3 regions of the Mycobacterium sp. IDUB_17 genome follow, and region 2 is predicted to be linked to each of the others. Evidence: riboswitches for the same ligand, from Rfam matches in the RefSeq annotation. Region 2 holds a riboswitch; each other region holds the start of a gene.

Region 1 (5,414 bases), on a different contig from region 2:
ATGCGCCGCTTTCTACCCCAGGGCTGTTCGCCGCGACCGAGCGCAGCCTTGGGGTAAAAAGCGACGTACGAATCCCGCGACCGGTACACCGGCCGCGGGTCTGCATCAGGCGAATGCCTCGACCGGCGGGCAGGAGCACACGAGATTCCGGTCGCCATAGGCGCCGTCGATACGCCGCACCGGGGGCCAGACCTTGGGACGGTATCCCTTGCCCAACGGGTAGGCGGCCTGTTCGCGGGTGTACGAGTGATCCCAGTCGGCCACGAGCAGGCACTCGGCCGTGTGGGGAGCGCCGCGCAGCGGGTTGTCATCCACCGGCCACTCCCCCGAACCGACCCGGTCGATCTCGGCGCGAATCGCGATCATCGCGTCGCAGAACGCGTCGACCTCGGTCAGGCTCTCACTCTCGGTCGGCTCGACCATCAACGTGCCGGCCACCGGGAAGCTCATGGTCGGTGCATGGAATCCGTAGTCCGCGAGGCGCTTTGCCACATCGTCGACGGTCACGCCGGTGTCCTTGGTGATCCCGCGGAGGTCCAGGATGCACTCGTGGGCGACCATGCCGTTCTCGCCGGTGTAGAGCACCGGGTAGTACTCGTCGAGCCGGCGGGCCACGTAGTTGGCTGACGCGATCGCAGTCAGAGTCGCCTCCCGCAGGCCGTCGGCACCCATCATCCGGATGTAGGCCCAGGTGATCGGGAGGATCGACGCCGACCCGTACGGGGCGGCCGAGACCGTGTGCTCATCGGGCAGTTCGTCCGCGAGCGGATGGCCCGGCAGGAAGGGAGCCAGATGGGATCGAACCGCGACCGGCCCGACCCCCGGGCCGCCACCGCCGTGCGGGATACAGAACGTCTTGTGCAGGTTGAGGTGGCTGACGTCACCGCCGAATCGGCCCGGCCGGGCCAACCCGACCAGCGCGTTGAGGTTCGCGCCGTCCACATAGACCTGGCCGCCCACGTCGTGCACCGCCGCGCAGATGTCGGCGACGTCGTGCTCGTACACCCCGTGCGTCGACGGGTAGGTGATCATCAGCGCCGCAACGCGATCCGCATGTTCGGCAATCTTCGCGCGCAGGTCGTCGAGGTCGACGTCGCCGTTCTCGCGACAGGCGACCACCACGACCCGCATCCCGGCCAGTGCCGCCGAGGCCGCGTTGGTGCCGTGTGCGCTCGACGGGATCAGGCAGAGGTCACGGTCGACGTCACCGCGGGAGACGTGGTAGGCCTTGATCGCCAGGAGTCCGGCGTACTCACCTTGCGAACCGGCGTTGGGCTGCAACGAAATCTGGTCGTAGCCGGTGATCCCGGTGAGCCAGTCCTGCAGATCGGCGATCAGTTTGCGCAGCCCCGGGTTGTCCGACGCCGGTGCGAATGGGTGCTGACGGCCGAATTCGGGCCAGGTGATCGGCTCCATCTCTGCGGCCGCGTTGAGCTTCATCGTGCAGGAGCCCAGCGGAATCATGCTGCGGTCCAAGGCAATATCCTTGTCCGCCAGCGACCGGAGGTAGCGCATCATCTCGGTCTCGGTGCGGTAGGAGTTGAATGCCGGATGAGTCAGGAACTCGGAGGTTCGCGTCAGGATGCCGGCGGACACCGGAGCGGCGGGCGAAACCTCGAACGCCTCCACGACCGCAGCCACATGCGCACCGGTGGTCGCCTCGTCGCAGGACACGGACACGTGGTCGGCGTCGACGCGCCACAGGTTGATCCCCTTGGCCTTGGCCGCGGCGATCACGTCGTCGGCGCGTCCGGGAACCCGGGCCAGCACGGTGTCGAAGTACTTGTCGTGCACCAACGCGTCTCCGAGCGCGCCCGCGATGGCTGAGGCATGACCGTGCACGCGGCGGGCGATGGCGGTCAAACCCGGTGCACCGTGATAGCTGGCGTACATCGCGGCCATCACCGCCAGCAGCACCTGCGCGGTACAGATGTTGCTGGTCGCCTTGTCCCGGCGGATGTGCTGCTCACGAGTCTGCAGCGCCAGGCGGTACGCCGGGGCCCCGTCCGCGTCGACGGACACGCCGACCAACCGGCCCGGAAGCTGCCGGGCGTGCTTGGCGTGCACGGCGAGATAACCGGCGTGCGGACCGCCGAATCCCATTGGCACACCGAACCGTTGGCTGGTTCCGAAGGCCACGTCGGCCCCGATCTCCCCCGGCGGGGTGATCACGGTCAGCGCGAGCAGATCGGCGCCGACGGCGACGAGCGCGTCCCGCTCGTGGGCCGCACTGATCAGTCCAGCCCAGTCATCGACACGTCCGCTCGCTCCCGGCAGTTGCACGATGACGCCGAAGAACTCGCCGTCCGGAAGTCCCTGGCGCAGATCGGCCGTGACGATCTCGATGCCGAGCGGCTCCGCACGGGTGGCCAGCACGGCCGCGGTCTGCGCATACACGTCGGTGTCGACCAGCAGTCGATTCGCCTTCGACTTGGTCGCGCGGTGCATCAGCGTCATGGCCTCGGCCGCGGCGGTGCCCTCGTCGAGCATCGAGGCGTTCGCCACCTCGAGTCCGGTCAGATCCGACACCATGGTCTGGAAGTTCAGCAGCGCCTCGAGGCGGCCCTGGCTGATCTCGGGCTGATACGGCGTGTACGCGGTGTACCAGGCGGGGTTCTCAAGAATGTTGCGCCGCAGCACAGCGGGCGTGAAGGTGTCGAAGTAGCCCTGGCCGATCATCGAGACCGCGGTCGTATTGGAGTCGGCCAACGCGCGCAACTCGGCCAGCGACTCCTCTTCGGTGGCCGGCGCGGGCAGACCCTCCAGGCCCGGGGCGACACCACCGGAGGACAGCGCGTCGAGGATGCCTGCCGGAAGCGCCTTGGCGGCGAGCTCGTCGAGGGAGGCCACGCCGATCACGTCGAGCATGGTGCTGACGGCGGAGGCGTCCGGGCCGATGTGACGATCGGCGAAACGCGATTGATGCTGGTCGGACACGACACTCTCCTGAGGCGCAGACGTGCTCAGACGTCGTAGCAGTCCCTCTCCCTCTGTCGTCGACCCGGTCCGGGCGCCTGAGAGATTCAGCCCCGGTACAGGACTTTTCCCCATGGGCGGGTACCCGATGGGCACCACTTTCCAGAGGCATCGGGGCCTGGCGCGGTCCTGGGTGCCTGAGAGGTTGACGGAGAGGTATTGCTCCTTCGGCGTCCGTGGCTGGCTGTCACGAAACTCTCCCGCACGAGGGCGATGCGTCGATAATTCTACCGGCCGCTCACCTATGCCCGCGAACAGACGCGCAGCTGCCCCACATCGCTGGATGCGGGGCAGCTAGGTGTCTGTTCGCGAGGGGAGATCAGCCGATCTTGCGGTCGCGGCTTTTGCGGCGCGACGCCAACTCATCCTCGGGTGATGCGATGGACTCGCCGCCGTCGGCACGCTCGCCCGGGAAGTCGGCGATGGTGCCGGTCAACTCACGCATGGCGCCGGATACCGCGATGCCGAACACGCCCTGGCCGCCCTGCAGCAGATCGACAACCTCTTCGGCCGAGGTGCACTCATAGACCGTGGTGCCGTCGGAGAACAGGGTGATGTTGGCCAGATCCTGCACGCCCCGCTGACGTAGGTGGTCGACCGCGACCCGGATGTTGTGCAACGAGATACCGGTGTCCAGCAACCGCTTGACGATCTTGAGGACCAGGACGTCCTTGAACGAATACAGGCGCTGGCTGCCCGAGCCGGCCGCGCCGCGGATCGAGGGAACCACCAGGGAGGTGCGGGCCCAGTAATCGAGCTGCCGGTAGGTGATACCGGCGATCTGGCATGCACTGGGACCGCGGTAACCGACCAGTTCGTCGGGCACCGAATCGTCGGGGAACAGGCCTCCCTGCACGGGTTCGCCAGATGGCCTGACGGGCGGCTCCGCGCCGCTCCCGGTGGTCAGATCCAGCTCTTCCTGCCGTGGCGTGTCACCCACTGTGAATCCTCTCGCCGTTCGAACTCGCACGCACCGTACTCCTATGTCCTGCAACGCGGCGATCTCTGCCGCGACGGTTTGCTGCGAGCTCGAATGTGTCGAGCATACGCTTCCCGCCGGGCCCTGATTGCCCGCTGCGAAGAAAGTATGGCGCCCGAATTCCCGCCGGATTGTCTCCCGCGCCGCGTGTTGACACCGGTATGCGCACTTGAGACGTATCCGTGATCTGCGGCCGCGCAGCGGGGGGCGGGACGGTCATGTCGCCTTGAAGTCGTCCGGCGAAACGCTGTCCAGGAACTCCTTGAACTTCTCCACCTCGTCCTCACGGACGGTGCCTGCGGCTTCTTCGTCGTTCTCGTCGGGAATCAGCAGGCCGGCCTCGGCAAGCACCGCTTCCTCCACGTAGATCGGCACGCCGACGCGCAGGGCGATCGCCACCGAGTCCGACGGCCTGGCCGAGACCTTGATGTCACGGTCGAAGATCAGGTCGGCGTAGAAGGTGCCTTCCTGCAGGTCCACGATCCGCACCTCCTTGAGCGAATGCCCAAGGGCGGCAATGACATCTCGGATCAGGTCGTGAGTGAGAGGCCGGGTGGGTTCGACACCCTGCTGTTCCAGCGCGATCGCGGCGGCCTCCGACTGCCCGATCCAGATCGGTAGGTAACGGTCACCGTTGGACTCCCGCAAAAGCAACACGGGTTGGTTCTGCGGTTGCTCCACCCGAATGCCGACCACGCGAACCTCAGCCATCTGTGCCTGCCCTCCGCACCGCCGTGCCGTTTCGTCGAATCTTCGTCCGTCGCGCAGTCCGCCAGTTACCGATCGCCAGGGGTCCCGACTTAGACGAACTGGCCGTCGAAACGAGTCTAGTCCTCAGCGATCCAGAACGTCGCGTACGGCGGACTTGATCAGAGACGTGTGCAAAGTGATGGCCAAGGCGGCCACTTCACGAGCCAGATCGTCGGCTCGGTCGCGGGCTCCGGCCTTGCCCGCCTTGCCCACTGGGCCTGCGATCTGGGCGATCAGATCGGATTGCCGGTCGGCCGCGGAGCGGAATGCCCGCAGGTGTCGGGGCTCGACGCCGTAGTCGCCCAGGGCCCGCGCACACTGGGCGATCACCACGGAATGTTCATCGAAAAACCCGGCGGGCCCGGCGATGATGATGCCGTTGCGGACCAGCGCCCCCAGCGTCTCATCGTCGATGCCCGACCGGGCCAACAGGTCTTCGCGGGACAGCCGTACATGGGTCGGCGCCACCGCCGCGACGACGGCAGCCCCGGACCCGGCCGCATCGGCGCCATCACCGGATACCGGCACCAGACGCGGTACCCCGTAGGTGGATCCCGCCTGAGGCAGCTCCCCGTCGGGTAGCGCGTCCAGCTGCGCCTTGATCACCTTCAACGGCAGATACTGGTCACGCTGCGCGGTCAGGATGAATCGCAACCGCGCACAGTCGTACGCAGTGAACCGCCGGTACCCCGACGCCGTCCGCTGCGGC
Region 2 (5,414 bases):
AGCTGGTTACGGGTGGACAGACGCATCGCGGACCTCCATCGATCAATGGCTGACGTGCGGCTCTGACGATAGTGATTGTGCAATTGCTCAAAGGGACTCGTCAGTGTTTGGGCATTATCTGCTCGCTACGGGTGTGCGCCGGGAGTGATGCTGACTCTCAACAAACCGGCGAGTCGAAAGGCTGGAAACCACAGATGAGCACGCAGAACGGCATCATCGGCGCACTGCCCGCCACCAAGGTCCCCCGCTACGCCGGGAAGGGCACCTTCGCCCGGATCGCCGACATCCACGAGGTGTCCGACTATGACATCGCGATCCTCGGCGTGCCCTTCGACGGCGGCACTTCCTACCGGCCCGGTGCCCGGTTCGGTCCGATGGCCGTCCGCCAGGCTGCGCGCACGCTTCGCCCCGGCTATCACGTCGAACTCGGCGTCGCGCCGCTCGACCATGTGCAGGTGGTCGACGCAGGCGACGTCGCGGTCACGCCGTACAACATCGCCGAGGCCTGCCAGCAGATCCAGGATCATGCCTCCGACATCCTGGCCGGCGGCGACCGCCGGATCGTGTCGATCGGCGGTGACCACACCATCGCGCTGCCGAACCTGCGTGCTCTGCACGCCAAGCACGGTCCCGTCGCGCTGGTCCACTTCGACGCCCACCTGGATACCTGGGACACCTACTTCAACGCCCCGGTCACCCACGGCACGATCTTCCGGCGGGCGTTCGAGGAAGGGCTGCTCATCGAGGATCACTCGATCCACGTCGGCATCCGCGGCCCGATCTACGACCAGATCGACCTCGACGACGACGCCCGCATGGGGTTCAAGATCATCCGGGCCGGTGACCTCGACGTGATCGGCACGGACGCGGCCGTCGATGTGGTGCGCCGCCGGGTCGACGACCTCCCGGTGTACCTGTCGATCGACATCGACGTGCTCGACCCGGCCTTCGCCCCGGGCACCGGCACTCCCGAAGCCGGTGGCCTCACCTCGCGCGAACTGCTGAAGATGCTGCGCAAGATGTCCGGGCTCAACATCGTCGGCGCCGACGTCGTCGAGGTGGCCCCCGCCTACGACCATGCCGAGATCACGACCGTGGCAGCGGCCACCGTGGTGTTCGACATCGTGTCGCTCATGGTCGCTGGACGGGTGTCAAATCTGCCCGTCAACGGAGAAGTTGCGGCCACAGCGCCGTAATCGAGTAGCATCCGTCACATAACTCAATACGTCGTTGACGCATTGTGGGAGAACCTCCGATTCCGGAGGCGCCGTAGGAGCAACTCCTCCCCGGGAATCTCTCAGGCCCAATACCGCAGTGTCGAGACAACTCTGGAGAACAGCGCTATCGCGCTTACCGAAGGGGACAAGCGCAACGCGCTAAAGCTCTCAGGTTTCAGGACAGAGCGGGGAGGTGTCACTTCACGACGCATCGTGTAATCGCGATGCCCGAAACCGGAGTCACCTCATGCCTGAGTGCACCGCAATTGTCAACGACGACAACTCTTTTCGCGACCGACACATCGGCCCCGACCGTGTGGGCGAGCGGCACATGCTGGATGTTCTCGGGTTCGCAACCACCGATGAGTTGATCGACAGCGCGGTGCCGCAGCAGATCCGCTGCCCCGAAGACTTGCGGCTGCCCGCCGCGCGGTCCGAACAGCAGGTGCTCGCGGCGCTGCGCGAGCTGGCCGACCGCAATCAACAGCGGATTCAGATGATCGGTCTGGGGTATTCCGACACCATCACTCCCGCTGTCCTGCGCCGCAACATGCTCGAGTCGCCTGCCTGGTACACCGCCTACACGCCGTACCAGCCGGAGATCTCGCAGGGCCGACTGCAGGCGCTGCTCACCTTCCAGACGTTGATCGAAGACCTCACCGCGTTGCCGGTGGCCGGTGCATCGCTGCTGGATGAGGCCACCGCGGTGGTGGAGGCGATGCTGTTGATGCGGCGGGCCAACAAGTCCGTGTCGTCCAACCGTGTGGTTCTGGACGCAGATTGCCTGCCGCAGACGCTCGCGGTGGTGCGCGGGCGGGCCGAGGCCGTCGGCATCGAGGTCGTGGTCGCCGATCTGACCGAGGCGCTGCCGGACGGTGACGCCTTCGGTGTGGTCTTCCAATCCCCGGGTGCGAGCGGACTGGTCCGTGACCTCGCCCCGCTCATCGCCGCGGCGGGCGAACGCGGCATGCTCACCACGGTCGCCGCCGACCTGCTGTCGCTGACCCTGATCACGGCCCCCGGCGAGCAGGGCGCGGACATCGCGGTCGGCTCGGCTCAGCGATTCGGCGTGCCGCTGTTCTTCGGCGGTCCCCACGCCGGGTACATGGCGGTGCGGTCCGGTTTGGAGCGCATGCTGCCCGGCCGCCTGGTCGGCGTATCGGTCGATGTCGACGGCAAGCCCGCCTACCGGCTGGCACTGCAGACCCGTGAGCAGCACATCCGCCGCGACAAGGCGACCAGCAACATCTGCACCGCGCAGGCATTGCTGGCCAACGTCGCCGCCATGTATGCCGCCTACCACGGACCGGAAGGGTTGCGCGCCATCGCAACCCGCGTCCACCAGCACGCCGCCGCGCTGGCCGACGGCCTGCGGGCCGCCGGTCGCGAGATCGTCCACGACGGGTTCTTCGACACCGTGCTGGTGCGTGCCCCGGGCACCGCTCACGAGATCGTGGCGGCGGCCGACCGGGTCGGTATCAACCTGCGGCTGGTCGACGCCGACCACGTCGGCATCTCCTGCGACGAGTGCACCACCGACGAGGTCGTCGGGCGCGTGCTCGACGTGTTCGGTGCATCGCCGGCAGCCGCCGATCATCTGTTCGCGCTGCCCGCCGACCTGCTGCGCACCTCGGAGTACCTGCAGCACCCCGTGTTTCATTCGCACCGGTCGGAAACGGCGATGCTGCGTTTCCTGCGGGAGCTCTCGGACCGGGATCTGGCACTGGACCGCACCATGATTCCGCTCGGATCCTGCACCATGAAGCTCAACGCCGCTGCCGAGATGGAGCCGATCAGCTGGCCCGGGTTCGCCGGTATCCACCCGTACGCGCCGGCCGAGCAGACCGCGGGTTACGTCGAGCTGATCGGCAACCTGGAAACCTGGCTGGCCGAGATCACCGGCTACGACCGGGTTTCGTTGCAGCCCAACGCCGGATCTCAGGGTGAGCTCGCCGGCCTGCTGGCGATCAACGGCTACCACCGGTCGCGCGGCGAGGACCACCGCGACGTCTGCCTCATCCCGCAGTCCGCACACGGCACCAATGCGGCCTCGGCGGTCCTGGCCGGGATGCGGGTGGTCGTGGTGAAGACGGCCGCCAACGGCAACATCGACCACGATGACCTGGAGGCCAAGCTGGCCGGCCACGACGGACAGGTCGCGGCGATCATGCTCACCTACCCGTCCACCCACGGTGTGTACGAAACCGATGTCCGCACCGTGTGTGATCTCGTCCACCGCGCCGGCGGGCAGGTCTACGTCGACGGCGCCAACCTGAACGCACTGGTGGGGCTGGCCAAACCGGGCGAGTTCGGCGGCGACGTCTCACATCTCAACCTGCACAAGACGTTCTGCATCCCGCACGGTGGCGGTGGCCCGGGCGTCGGGCCCGTCGCGGTCCGCGCCCACCTGGCACCGTTCCTGCCCGGCGACCCGCTGCAGGACGGCCCGGCGCCGGTTTCGGCGGCCAACTACGGTTCGGCCGGCATTCTGCCGATCACCTGGGCCTACCTGGCGCTGATGGGTCCGGACGGATTGACCGCGGCCACCAAGGCCGCGGTGCTGGGCGCCAACTACCTCGCGAAGTCGTTGACCGGGCATTACCCGGTGCTCTACACCGGGGAGACCGGGTTGGTCGCGCACGAGTGCATCCTCGACCTCCGGGAGATCACCAAGCGCACCGGAGTGACCGCGGAGGACGTCGCAAAGCGGTTGATCGACTACGGTTTCCACGCTCCGACACTGTCCTTCCCCGTCAGCGGAACGCTCATGGTGGAGCCCACCGAATCCGAGGACCTGGCCGAACTGGACCGGTTCATCGCGGCGATGATCAGCATCCACGACGAGATCAGCCGCGTCGGCTCGGGGGAGTGGGCGCTCGAGGACAGCCCGCTGCGGCAGGCCCCGCACACCGCAGAACAGGTCACCGACGCCGAGTGGGGCCTGCCCTACAGCAGGCAGTACGCGGCGTATCCCGTTGCCTCCCTGCGGCTCAACAAGTACTGGCCACCGGTTCGCCGCATCGACGGCGTGCACGGCGACCGCAATCTCGCCTGCTCGTGCCCTGCACCCGAGGCGTTCCAGACCGACATCGCCGAGAGCCTTCAGGAGGTTTTTGCATGACCGACAACAACACCCCGGCTTCCCCGCTGCTCGACGAACATCGGGGGCTGGGCGCCGCATTCACCGACTTCGCCGGGTGGGCAATGCCGCTGAAGTACGGCAGTGAACTGGCCGAGCACAAGGCGGTCCGTGAGACTGCCGGGCTGTTCGACCTGTCCCACATGGGCGAAATCTCCGTCACCGGACCCCAGGCCGCCGAGGCGCTGGACTTCGCGCTGGTCGGCGAGGCGTCCAAGATCGTTATCGGCCGGGCCAAGTACTCGCTCATGTGCGACGCCGACGGCGGGGTGATCGACGATCTGGTGGTGTACCGGCTCGGCGACGACCGCTTCCTGGTGGTCGCCAACGCCGCGAACGCCCCGACCGTGGCACGCGAATTGGCCGGACGCGCGGCACAATTCGACGCCGACGTCGACGACCAGTCCACCAGTACCGCACTGATCGCAGTTCAGGGGCCCGCAGCGGAAGGCATCGTGAGCTCACTGGTGCCGGACGAGCAGCTGGAACTGGTCGCGCACCTCAAGTACTACGCGGTGACCGCGGCACAGGTCGGCGGCATCGATGTGCTGTTGGCGCGTACCGGCTACACCGGCGAGGACGGCTTCGAGCTCTACGTGCCCAACGCGCAGGCCGTGGCGTTGTGGCGGTCCCTGCTGGCCGCCACCAGCGAGGTCGGCGGGCTGCCTGCGGGTCTGGCTTGCCGCGACACCCTGCGGCTCGAGGCCGGGATGGCGCTCTACGGACACGAGCTCACCCGCGAGCTCAACCCGTATGCGGCCGGCCTCGGCAAGGTGGTCCGCCTGGGTAAGGAGTTCATCGGACGTGAGGCGCTGCAAGGACTTTCCGAGCAGCCGGTCTCGCGCGTCCTGGTCGGGCTGAAGGGCGCAACCCGTCGCGCGGCCCGGGCCGGTTACACCGTCGAGAACGACGGGGCCGCGGTGGGAATGGTGACGTCAGGCGCGTTGTCGCCGACCCTTGGTTACCCGATCGCACTGGCCTACCTCGACACGGGTCTGGCCGAACCCGGAACCGTGCTGCAGGTCGACATCCGCGGCAACAAAGAGCAGTTCGAAGTC
Region 3 (5,414 bases), on a different contig from region 2:
CCCAGATCGTCGCCGAACGGGTCCGCTTCGCCTCCGACGAGGCTCCCGAACCCGGCGAGGCGGCGTTCAGGCACCGGGTCCACGTTTCGCTCTCAGCGATGTGGGGCATCGGCTTGCTGATCGGGATGTTGATCAGCCTGGCGATCATCTTCTCCCTGGCCATAGACGTCGCGAATGGCGTGAACACGGTCGTCTCGCTGGGTTTCACGGCCCTGCTGATGGCGGCGACTGTCGTGGTGGCCAAGCGGGCCAGGGCCAAGGGGGAACTCCTCCGGGAACAAACGGGAGCCCGCCAAGGTTGAGCGCATCAGACTGAACTTTGGAGGTTTGATGTCCCAATCAAACGCAGTGCCCATCCTGTTCCTGAGCGAACCGATCGTCCTGCCCGGAATGGTGGTGCCCGTCGAACTCGACGACGCTGCCCGTGCGGCGGTCGACGCCGCCCAGGCCAGCGAATCCGGCAAGCTGCTGATCGCCCCGCGCCTGGACGACCGCTACCCCACTCACGGTGTGATCGCGTCGATCGTGCAGGTCGGGCGCATGCCCGGCGGTGCGGAAGCCGCCGTCGTCCGCGGTGAGCGCCGTGCCCACATCGGTTCCGGAACCACCGGACCGGGCGCAGCCCTGTGGGTCGAGGTGGAGGAAGCCGCCGAGCCCGAATCGGCGACCGACGAGACCAAGGCCTTGGCTGCCGAATACAAGAAGCTGCTGCTGGCCATGCTGCAGCGGCGCGAGGCCTGGCAGATCGTCGACGTGGTCAACAAGATCACCGACCCGTCCGCATTGGCCGACACGGCCGGTTACGCCTCGTACCTGACCGACGTGCAGAAGCGTGAGCTGCTGGAGACCTCAGATGTGGGTCGCCGGCTCCGTCTGCTGATCGACTGGACCGGCGAGCACCTGGCCGAGGTCGAGGTCAACGACAAGATCGCCGAGGACGTCCGGGCCGGGATGGACAAGCAGCAGAAGGAATTCCTGCTGCGCCAGCAGTTGAACGCCATCCGCAAGGAACTGGGCGAGGGTGAACCGGAAGGGTCCGATGATTACCGGGCCCGGGTGGAGGCCGCCGACCTGCCCGAGAAGGTTCGCGAGGCCGCGCTGCGCGAGGTCGGCAAGCTGGAACGCTCCAGCGAGCAGAGCCCCGAGGGCGGCTGGATCCGCACCTGGCTGGACACCGTGCTGGAACTGCCGTGGAACGTGCGCACCGAGGACTCGACCGATCTCAAGGGTGCCCGCGAGATCCTGGACGCCGACCACCACGGTCTGGACGACGTCAAAGACCGCATCGTCGAGTACCTGGCCGTGCGAGCCCGTCGTGCGCAGCGCAGCATGGCCGTCGTCGGTGGGCGCGGTTCGGGCGCCGTGATGGTGCTGGCCGGGCCGCCCGGGGTCGGCAAGACCTCGCTGGGCGAGTCCGTCGCCCGCGCGCTGGGCCGCAAGTTCGTGCGCGTCGCCCTGGGCGGCGTGCGTGACGAGGCCGAGATCCGTGGCCACCGGCGTACCTACGTCGGCGCGCTGCCCGGCCGCATCGTGCGGGCCATCGGTGAGGCAGGTTCGATGAATCCCGTTGTGCTGCTGGACGAGATCGACAAGGTGGGCTCGGACTACCGCGGCGATCCGTCGGCCGCCCTGCTGGAGGTACTGGACCCGGCGCAGAACCACACGTTCCGCGACCACTACCTGGATCTGGACCTGGACCTGTCGGATGTGGTGTTCCTGGCGACAGCCAACGTCATCGAGAACATCCCGTCGGCCCTGCTGGACCGGATGGAGTTGGTGCAGATCGACGGCTACACCGAGGACGACAAGGTCGCCATCGCGCGTGACTACCTGCTGCCCCGGCAGGCCGAGCGTGCGGCGCTGACCGACTCCGAGGTGAGCGTGACGGACGCGGCACTGCGCAAGATCGCCGCGGACTACACCCGCGAGCCGGGCGTGCGGCAGTTCGAACGGCTGCTGGCCAAGGCGCTGCGCAAGGTCACGACCAAGTTGGACTCGACGGCCGCTCCGGTCGTCATCGATGAGCCGGATCTCGTTGAGTACCTGGGCCGTCCGCGATTCACACCGGAATCCGACGAACGCACCGCGGTGCCCGGCGTGGCGACCGGCCTGGCCGTCACGGGCCTGGGCGGCGATGTGCTCTACATCGAGGCCAACGGGAACGACGGCGAACCGGGTCTGAAGCTGACCGGTCAATTGGGTGACGTCATGAAGGAGTCGGCACAGATCGCGCTGTCCTATGTGCGGGCCCACGCCGAGCAGTTGGGTGTCGACCCCAAGACGCTGGACCGCCAGATCCACGTGCACGTCCCCGCGGGCGCGGTGCCGAAGGACGGTCCCTCGGCCGGCGTCACGATGGTGACGGCACTGGTGTCGATGGCGACCGGCCGGCAGGTGCGCGGCGATGTCGGCATGACCGGTGAGGTCACGCTGAACGGCCGGGTGCTGCCGATCGGCGGCGTCAAGCAGAAGCTGCTCGCGGCACAGCGAGCCGGTCTGAAGACGGTGTTCATCCCGGTGCGCAACGAGCCCGACCTGGACGACGTGCCGGCCGAGGTGCTCGATGCGCTGGAGGTCAGGCCCATGACCGACGTGGCTGACATCATCGCGGCGGCGCTGGAGCCGGCTGCCGAGCTCGCGACAGCCGCCGCGTAAGGACGGCCACCGCTCGGGCGACCGTGAATGTGCGCAGGTGACTGCCGGTCACCGTACAGACACGGTCGCTCGGCGGGCAGGGCTTGACCAGGGGGGTGCGCATTCCGCACTCGGCTGCTAACGTGACGCGCGGCACACTCCGGGTTCGGGGTGGCCCACAACTCAAGATGCCGTTGAGTCGCGGCGGGAGAGTCCCGCCCCATCCAGCCGGCGGGCGCCGCAGGAGCAAATCCTCCCCAGGAATCTCTCAGGCCCCCGTATCGCCGCGACTAGGCACCTCTGGAAAGCAGTCGGCCAGTCCAGGACCGGCTCACCGAAGGGGCAGGTGAAGCGCCGATAGCGGCGGTTCGTGAAAACTCTCAGGTTCAAAACGACAGAGCGGGGAGGCGCCCGCAGTCCGCGCGCCCCATGGGGCCTGAGATCCTTAGGTTGTTATGTCCCAATCCAGTGATCTGTCCGCTGATTCAGCGGAATCGCCGGCATCGTCCGGCGAGCCACAACACCTCTCGCGCCAGCTGTCCAACCGGCACATCCAGCTGATCGCGATCGGCGGTGCGATCGGAACGGGCCTGTTCATGGGGTCCGGCAAGACCATCTCGCTGGCCGGCCCGTCGGTCCTCTTCGTCTACATGATCATCGGCTTCATGCTGTTCTTCGTGATGCGGGCCATGGGCGAGCTGCTGCTGTCCAACCTGCATTACAAGTCCTTCGCCGACTTCGCCGCCGACCTGCTCGGCCCGTGGGCCGGCTTCTTCACCGGCTGGACGTACTGGTTCTGCTGGATCGTCACGGGCGTTGCCGACGTCGTGGTGATCGCCGGGTATGTGGCCTTCTGGTGGCCCGATCTCCCGCTGTGGATACCGGCACTCGCGACGGTCGTGGTGCTGATCGGTCTGAATCTGCCTACTGTGCGAGCCTTCGGTGAGACCGAGTTCTGGTTCGCCCTGATCAAGATCATCGCGATCGTGACGTTGATCGTCATCGGCCTTGTCATGATCTTCACCAGTTTCGAAGCGCCCACCGGCGCCCAGGCCTCGTTCGCCAATCTGTGGAACGACGGCGGGTTCTTCCCCACCGGCCCAATGGGATTCGTGGCAGGCTTCCAGATCGCCACCTTCGCGTTCGTCGGAATCGAATTGGTGGGCACCACCGCGGCCGAGGCCAAGGACCCCGAACGCAACCTGCCCAAGGCGATCAATTCGATCCCCGTACGCGTCATGCTCTTCTACGTCGTCGCCCTGACCGTCATCATCGCGGTCACGCCGTGGCGCGAGATCGATCCCAAACTCAGCCCGTTCGTGGCCATGTTCAGCCTCGCAGGCCTGGGCATCGCGGCATCGGTGGTCAACTTCGTGGTGCTGACCTCGGCGACGTCGTCGGCCAACTCCGGCATCTATTCGACCTCCCGGATGGTCTACGGCCTGGCCACTGAAGGTGACGCGCCGAGTCTGTTCGGCCGGCTCACCTCGCGGCGCGTGCCCGCAAACGCATTGTTCCTGTCCGGGGTGTTTCTGCTGTCGGGTGTGGTCATGGTCGTGGCCGGCGACTCGATCGTCGCGGCCTTCACGTTGGTCACGACCATCTCGTCGCTGTGCTTCATCTTCGTCTGGTCGGTCATCCTGGTCAGCTATCTCGTGTACCGGAAACGCCGGCCGGAACTGCACGAGGCCTCGAAGTTCAAGATGCCCGGCGGCGTCGTGATGTGCTACGTCGTCCTGGCTTTCTTCGCCTTCCTGATCGTGGCGTTCGCGTTGAAGGAAGACACCCTGCAGGCCGAGCTGGTGACGCCGGTGTGGTTCCTGGTCCTGGGTATCGCCTGGCTGGTGCTACGGCGTCGCCCGCAACATCTGGCCCGCGAAGCCAAGTTCCGCGCCGAGCTGGAGTCCACGGATTCCGACTGACGCTCGGTAGGGTGGCGCCATGGTGGATCTTCGTGATCTGAAGCGACGCATCGTCCATGGCGCCCAACGCCGGTTCGTCAATCCGGTCGGCCGTCAACTGCCCGTCACCATGCTGGAGACCATTGGCCGCAAATCCGGCGAACCACGGCATACCGCTGTGGGCGGCCGGGTGATCGGCGATCAGTTCTGGATGGTCTCCGAGCACGGCGAGCGATCCCACTACGTGCTGAACATCAAGGCCAATCCTGCTGTGCGGCTCCGGATCAACGGTCACTGGCGGACCGGGACGGCGCACCTGCTGCCCGTCGACGACCCGGCCGCGCGGCTGAAGGAGCTGCCGACGCTCAACAGCGCGGTGGTCCGCGCCGTGGGCAGCGACCTGCTGACCCTCCGCATCGACCTCGACTGACATGGCCTTCGATCCGGACCTGGCCGACCGCATCCGCGAGTTGACGGCATCCGAGAGCGGTCTCGACGAGAGGCGCATGTTCGGTGGGCTGGCTTTTCTGGTCAACGGCAACATGGCCGTCGCGGCGACCCGGGAAGGCAGCCTGATGGTGCGGGTCTCGCGCGACGACGGCGAGAAGCTGCTGCAACGCGATCACGTCAAGCCGATGGTCATGGGCGGCCGGGAGATGCGGGGCTGGCTGCGGATCGCCGGCCCCGGCATCAAGACCCGGCGGCAGCTCCAGTCGTGGGTCACCCGCGGCATCGATTACGCCAAGGGACTGCCGCCCAAGTAATTTCCGGCGCGGCCGAGGAGAATCCCCATTAACATAGAGCGTGCCTGACAACGACGGGGGCCCGCTCTGATGTTGACCGCAGTACGTAAGATCCTCGGCTTCCAGATGACGATCG

The links. A riboswitch is a leader RNA that binds a small molecule or an ion and turns the genes downstream of it on or off. The one in region 2 is predicted to bind glycine.
Region 1: it holds a riboswitch for glycine, as region 2 does, so the genes downstream of both, gcvP (aminomethyl-transferring glycine dehydrogenase) here and gcvP (aminomethyl-transferring glycine dehydrogenase) in region 2, are expected to answer to the same signal.
Region 3: it holds a riboswitch for glycine, as region 2 does, so the genes downstream of both, cycA (D-serine/D-alanine/glycine transporter) here and gcvP (aminomethyl-transferring glycine dehydrogenase) in region 2, are expected to answer to the same signal.

The regions. Positions count from the first base shown of each region.
Region 1 is NZ_JBVAXS010000001.1:1,385,487-1,390,900, forward strand. Features, by position in the region: gene gcvP (aminomethyl-transferring glycine dehydrogenase) at 106-2,937, opposite strand; glycine riboswitch at 3,091-3,189, opposite strand; gene ACZYZ7_RS06645 (MerR family transcriptional regulator) at 3,296-3,916, opposite strand; gene ACZYZ7_RS06650 (bifunctional nuclease family protein) at 4,172-4,666, opposite strand; gene ftsR (transcriptional regulator FtsR) at 4,790-5,414, opposite strand, start outside.
Region 2 is NZ_JBVAXS010000002.1:521,122-526,535, forward strand. Features, by position in the region: gene ACZYZ7_RS09630 (TOBE domain-containing protein) at 1-26, opposite strand, end outside; gene speB (agmatinase) at 195-1,196, shown strand; glycine riboswitch at 1,319-1,411, shown strand; gene gcvP (aminomethyl-transferring glycine dehydrogenase) at 1,465-4,338, shown strand; gene gcvT (glycine cleavage system aminomethyltransferase GcvT) at 4,335-5,414, shown strand, end outside.
Region 3 is NZ_JBVAXS010000001.1:1,335,476-1,340,889, forward strand. Features, by position in the region: gene ACZYZ7_RS06405 (VC0807 family protein) at 1-302, shown strand, start outside; gene lon (endopeptidase La) at 331-2,655, shown strand; glycine riboswitch at 2,830-2,928, shown strand; gene cycA (D-serine/D-alanine/glycine transporter) at 3,090-4,556, shown strand; gene ACZYZ7_RS06420 (nitroreductase/quinone reductase family protein) at 4,576-4,965, shown strand; gene ACZYZ7_RS06425 (TfoX/Sxy family protein) at 4,967-5,299, shown strand; gene ACZYZ7_RS06430 (hypothetical protein) at 5,369-5,414, shown strand, end outside.